One region of the Agrobacterium tumefaciens genome, then DNA from elsewhere that is predicted to be linked to it. Evidence: riboswitches for the same ligand, from Rfam matches in the RefSeq annotation. Region 1 holds a riboswitch; the other holds the start of a gene.
What was found. A riboswitch is a leader RNA that binds a small molecule or an ion and turns the genes downstream of it on or off. The one in region 1 is predicted to bind cobalamin.
Positions count from the first base shown of each region.

Region 2: another riboswitch for cobalamin. It lies ahead of bluB (5,6-dimethylbenzimidazole synthase); the one in region 1 lies ahead of CFBP6623_RS13485 (DUF1636 family protein).

Region 1 covers NZ_CP039903.1:2,701,371-2,704,578, forward strand. Annotated here, with positions in the region: gene cobW (cobalamin biosynthesis protein CobW) at 1-930, opposite strand, end outside; gene CFBP6623_RS13485 (DUF1636 family protein) at 927-1,352, opposite strand; cobalamin riboswitch at 1,472-1,689, opposite strand; gene cobO (cob(I)yrinic acid a,c-diamide adenosyltransferase) at 1,823-2,440, shown strand; gene CFBP6623_RS13495 (cobyric acid synthase) at 2,442-3,208, shown strand, end outside.
Region 2 covers NZ_CP039903.1:1,403,943-1,407,150, reverse strand. Annotated here, with positions in the region: gene CFBP6623_RS07035 (glyoxalase superfamily protein) at 110-487, opposite strand; gene CFBP6623_RS07030 (TolB family protein) at 679-1,509, shown strand; cobalamin riboswitch at 1,582-1,763, shown strand; gene bluB (5,6-dimethylbenzimidazole synthase) at 1,860-2,573, shown strand; gene CFBP6623_RS07020 (hypothetical protein) at 2,630-3,208, opposite strand, start outside.

The DNA.
Region 1 (3,208 bases):
ATGATTGACGCGGCTACCGACAGCCTGCACCTGCAGGCGCATCGGCTTGGCGGAAACCTCGATGAAACCCTTGATACGCAAAACATTTTCCGCAGCCGCCGTCTCGGCGATGCGGGCCGCCAGCGCTTCCGGATCGCTCACGGCCGGCAGGTCGATGACGAAGCTGTCGAAATCGTCGTGTTCATGGTCAAACGCGCCATCATGATGCGTGCGGCGGTTTTCAATATCCTCTTCCACCGCAAGACCCAGGCCGATCAGCACGGCAGGGTCGATGGCGCCATTCGAAGCGACGACGATCTTCGCCGCCTTCGGCAGATGCTCAAGGATATGGGCCTTCGCCTTGTCGAGACCGGCATCATCGAGAAGATCGGCCTTGGTCAACACGATAAGATCGGCGCAGGCGACCTGATCCTCGAAAACTTCCTCCACCGGATCATCGTGGTCGAGCGCCTCGTCATTGGCCCGCTGGGCGGCAAGCGCTTCCATGTCGTGGGCGACCTGTCCTTCGGCAAGGGCGGCGCCATCCACCACGGCCACCACTGCATCCACCGTCACGCGGCTCTTGATCGCCGGCCACTGGAAGGCCTGCACCAGCGGCTTCGGCAGGGCGAGGCCGGACGTTTCGATGAGGATATGCTCCACCTTCGGCTGGCGGCTCAAAATCTGTTCGATAGCGGGTTGGAAATCATCCGCCACCGTGCAGCAGATGCAGCCATTGGCCAGTTCGACGATGTTTTCTTCCGGGCAGCTTTCAATGCCGCAGCCCTTCAGGATTTCCCCATCGATGCCGATATCGCCGAATTCATTGACAATGATGGCGAGCCGCTTGCCATCCAGCTTTTCGAGAAGGCCGCGCAGCAGCGTGGTTTTTCCAGCCCCCAGAAAGCCGGTAACGATGGTGCAGGGAACGCGGTCCAGAAGGGTGCTCATGATCTCTCCTCGGTAAAATCGAATGGGGGAATGCGCGCCACCATGCCGCGCTTCAATGGTTCGGGGCGGCCGCGCCAGGGCATCAGGCCGTCTGCGGAGGCGGCCAGCATATGCGCGCCTGTCAGCAGGTCTTCCGCGTCATCGGGCTTCAGCCCGCCAAACACATAGGACCAGCCGTCGGCACCGCGAAGCACGGCGCTGAGGCCGCGCTTACAATTGGCAAGGCAATTGACGGAACGAACGACGACGCCGGATTCTTCCGCCTTTGCGATAACGGCATCAGCGAGACGCGAACCGGCGCGCGGTTCGGCATTGGGATCGGCTTCATCGCGACAGCTTCGACAAACGAAGACGACAACACCAGACGCCGTGTTAGCCTGCGTGTTTCCGCCTGCACATGGAGATGTCGCTGAAATATCCAAACCGTTTCGCTTCCCGCGCCTTTAAAAATCGTCGGGGTGCGGATATCGAAAACGGCGTGCGCAGATGCGCAAACCCAATGTTCGATCTGACCGACTAACCGGAGCACCCCGCCCGGCAGACGTTTTTTTCTGAAACGGCAGGTCTCCTGGCTTGCGGCTTCAAAACACCCGGACACCGCCTTCCCGAACCCATCTTGGAGGTCCAGTGGCTTTACGGTGCGGGCTTACCGCTTACAGTTGCGGGGGCAGCCACGGAATGACCCATTGTCCGGGTGGAACCGTGTTCCCTCTTAGCTTTTCCCGTTGCCGGGAAAAGACCGTCAGTCCGATACCATTAGGCTGAACGGGGGTGAGGGTCAATGCCGTGGCATGCCCCTCATACATTGCCGGGTGCGGCAAATTGGGTATAGTCGCCGCTCCGAATGGCAGGGGCATCCGGTCCCGCACCGCAGGATGAGAAGGAAAACGCGATGACACGCGACATCAGCGACAACGAAGCCGAACGTCACCGGCAGAAAATGGTCAACCGCAAGACGGCTCAGGATGCCGAAGTTGCGGCAAAGACCATCGAAAAAGGTCTGCTGATGATCAATACTGGCCCGGGCAAAGGCAAGTCCACGGCCGCCTTCGGTCTTGCCCTGCGGATGCTCGGCACCGGGCGGCGGGTCGGCGTAGTGCAGTTCATCAAGGGCGCATGGTCGACGGGCGAACAGCAGGCGTTGACGCTTTTCGGCGACAGTGTTGTCTGGCGCACCATGGGCGAGGGTTTCACGTGGGACACGCAGGATCTGAAACGCGATGTTGCCGCAGCCACAAAAGCCTGGGAAGAAGCCAAGGCCCTGATGGCCGATGAAACGATCGGCCTCCTGATCCTTGATGAACTGAACATTGCGCTGCGTTACGACTATCTGCCGCTGGAAGAGATTGTTGAAACCCTGTCCAGCCGCAGACCTGATCTGCATGTCGTCGTCACCGGCCGCAACGCCAAGCAACCGCTGATCGAGGCGGCCGACATGGTAACGGAAATGACGCTGGTGAAACACCACTTCAAGGCGGGTGTGAAGGCGCAGGCGGGGATAGAATTCTGACATGACTGCGCGGGTGCTGATGTTTCAGGGAACCGGCTCGGATGTCGGCAAATCGCTGATGGTGGCCGGCCTTGCCCGTGCATTCACCCGGCGCGGCCTGTCGGTAATGCCGTTCAAACCGCAGAACATGTCGAACAATGCGGCGGTGACCGCCGATGGCGGCGAGATCGGCCGCGCCCAGGCGCTGCAGGCGCGGGCGGCGGGCGTGCCGCTATCCGTCCACATGAACCCGGTATTGCTTAAACCCCAAAGCGAAACCGGTGCACAGGTGGTGGTGCAGGGCAAGATCGTCGGCAATGCCAAGGCCGCCGATTATCAGCACATGAAGGCGGGACTGATGCCGCGCGTGCTGGAAAGCTTCGATCGCCTGAAACAGCAGGCCGATCTGGTACTGGTGGAAGGGGCGGGCAGCGCGTCTGAAATCAACCTGCGCGCCAATGACATCGCCAATATGGGTTTCGCCCGCGCGGCCGGTGCACCGGTGATCCTGATCGGCGATATCGACCGGGGCGGCGTCATCGCCAGCCTCGTCGGCACCAAGGCAGTGCTTGAGCTGGACGATGCGGCAATGATCGAAGGTTTCATCGTCAACCGCTTCCGCGGCGATCCGGCGCTGTTTTCCGATGGCATGCGGATGATCGCGGAAAAGACCGGCTGGGCCTCCATCGGGCTTCTGCCGCATTTTTCCGATGCCGCGAAACTGCCGGCAGAAGATGCTCTCGGTGTTTCCGGCCCGGCCCAACGGAAACCGGGCGCAAAGATCCGCAT
Region 2 (3,208 bases), 1.3 Mb from region 1:
GGCGCTGCGCGCCACCTTCTCCCCGGCGGGGAGAAGAAATGAGCGGCACACGCTCGGTCCACAATGAGGATAAACAGACGGCGCGGACACGCCGCGCCGCCGATTCATCTCAAATAACCTGCCCCACATCGATGCGGTTGCCGTCAGGGTCTTCAAAGACAAAGGCGCGCAGGCCATAATCCTTGTCCTGCAGGCCCTTGATGATGCGCAACCCGTGGCTCTTGCAGAGCGCGTGCAGCGCATCGACATCGCTGACCATCATATGCGCCACGTTGAAGGGCGCTGCCTTATGGGTGGGCTGCAATGTCAGGTGCAGTTCGGCATTGCCCTGTTTGAGGATCATGAAACCGACGGGGTTGCCGTTTTCGAAGGTTTTTGTGAAGCCCAGCACACCGACATAAAAATCATGGGCCTTTTCGATATTTCTGACAGGAAGCATTGCGGCGATCCGCCCGAAGCGGATGCCGTGATCGGCGATGGTATTCATCGCGGAACCTCGGATCTGGGAGAAACGGGGAGGGTTACGGGCGGTGCCGGAACGCTGGCGTTTTTTCCGATTTGAATTTGCAGGACGGTGCCTGCGGTCATAGGATCATAATCACCATGGCGGCGAAAGCAAACGGAATGTCTGCACCAGCCAAGGGTCCGATCCAGACTATCGACAGCCCGGGAGGCAGCATGCGCAGTTCCATCGAAATCTTCAACATCCGCACCCGGCAGATGCGGGCGGTGTGGCAGACGCCGGAATTGTTCGAAGCGCCGAACTGGTCGCCGGATGGCAAATATCTGCTGTTGAACAGCGAGGGGTTGCTCTATCGCCTGTCCCCATTCGGTGACTCCTCACCGGAGAAGGTCGATACCGGCTTTGCGACGCAATGCAACAACGACCACGGCATTTCGCCTGACGGTTCGCTCTATGCCATTTCCGACAAGGTGGAATTCGGCAAGAGCGCCATCTATCTTTTGCCATCGACGGGCGGCACGCCGAAGCTGATGACGAAGAACCTTCCCTCCTACTGGCACGGCTGGGCGCCGGACGGGAAGAGTTTCGCCTATTGCGGCATTCGCGATCAGGTCTTCGACATCTATTCCATGGATATTGAGAGCGGCGTCGAAACACGCCTTACCCATGGCGAGGGCCGCAATGACGGGCCGGATTATTCGCCTGACGGTGGGTGGGTCTATTTCAATTCCAGCCGCACGGGGCTGATGCAGATCTGGCGGGTGCGGGTGGACGGTTCCGCCGTCGAGCGCATTACCGACAGTTCCTATGGTGACTGGTTTCCACATCCGTCTCCCAAAGGTGACAAGGTGGTGTTTGTCTCCTATGGCGGCGATGTCTTCGACCATCCGCGTGATCTTGATGTGCGGGTGCGGCTGATGGATATGGATGGCGGCAATGTTGAAACGCTGTTTGAGCTTTTCGGCGGGCAGGGGACGATGAACTCGCCCAACTGGTCGCCTGACGGGGATGAATTCGCTTATGTGCGCTATTTCCCTGTGGAATGATGCGATTTGGTTTTCGTTGAGGTCACATTGCCGCACCGCCCTTACGATACTTGCATTCGCAAGTCCTCTTGATCATAAGTTTTCTCGTCAGGTGCCCGCCCTTGCGGCGGGAGAATCGGGAATTCGGTGAAAAACCGGAACGTGCCCAGCGCTGTGAGGCGGATGCCCTTTTCATAAGCCACTGAAGTTATTCGGGAAGGCGAAAGGGGCGGATGAAGTCGAGTCAGAAGACCGGCCTGGCAGGATAGACCGAACCGCGCGGACGGCGGCAGGTTGCTGAAGAGGCGCGTTGTGCGCGCGAAACCGGTATGGTTTCGGCAGCGGCGCGCCCGCATTGTTGGGGTTAAACGATGCCGACCGATCCGTCCGCTGGCGATCCATTGCAAGCCAGCCCATTCGACCACGCGCTTTCGCCCGCCCGCCCGTTTTCCGGTGCGGAACGCGAGGCGATTTACCGCGCCATCGAGACGCGCCGCGATGTGCGTGACCAGTTCCTGCCCGATCCGCTGCCGGACGAACTTGTCGAGCGTCTGTTAAAAGCGGCGCATTCGGCTCCCTCGGTCGGTTTCATGCAGCCGTGGAATTTCACGCTCGTCACTGATGCTGCCATCCGTCAGGCGGCCTTTGTGGCCTTCAGCCGCGCCAATGAAGAGGCAGCGGCGATGTTTACGGGCGAGCAGCAGGCGCTTTATCGCAGTCTCAAGCTCGAAGGCATCCGCAAGGCGCCGCTCAGCATCTGCGTCACCTGCGATCCCACACGCGGTGGCAAGGTGGTGCTGGGCCGCACCCATAATCCGCGCACGGATGTCTATTCCACCGTCTGCGCCATCCAGAACCTCTGGCTCGCGGCGCGTGCCGAAGGCGTCGGCGTCGGCTGGGTCAGTATTTTCCACGATAGCGACATTCGCACCATCCTCGGTATTCCCGACCATATTGAAATCGTCGCCTGGCTCTGCCTCGGCCGTGTCGATACGCTCTACAACGAGCCGGAACTGGCGGTGAAAGGCTGGCGGCAGCGCGTGCCGCTGGAGGAGCTGGTGTTTCGTAACCGCTGGGGCGGTTGACCGGCGACATCCACTCCTCCCGGCCGAAGCCGGGAAGGGTGGTGGCGACCGTCTCTTCAAACGACGGTGCAGTTAAAAAGATTGAGGATGGGATGAATGGGGCTGGCGAGGCTGATCGCGCCGCTTGCGCCCCAGAACAATCCGACGACATTGTTGCCGGCGGTGTCGATGACAGCGCTGCCGCTATCGCCCGGCTGGCTGAAGACCTCGCCGGCGCGGCGCGGCGATATGCCGATCTGGTTGCGCATATTCGGCTGCTGCACGTCGTAAAAGCCGGAAACGACGCCATTGGTGATATTGCTGGTCACGCCCGATTTCGTAACATTCATGTTGAGCGCCGCAACGGCCGCCCCCACCGGCGAGGGGAGGTTGTAGATTGCGCCGATGGTGGCGAGCCGGCCATTCGCCGGGCTGGCGACGGCCGCATCGACGCCATAGGTCGTTCCCTGATAGACGATGTTGCCTTTCTGGAAAGCGACGATATTGGCGGCAAGATCGCCAAACCAGGTGCGCGCCGGCTGCGACACGTCATCGCCGACCTGGGCATTGTCCCGGCAGATGACATGCTCGTTGCTCATGATCAGCGGCGTTCCGTTGGCGGCCCGCACGACCAGCCCGATGGTGCCGACGGTATC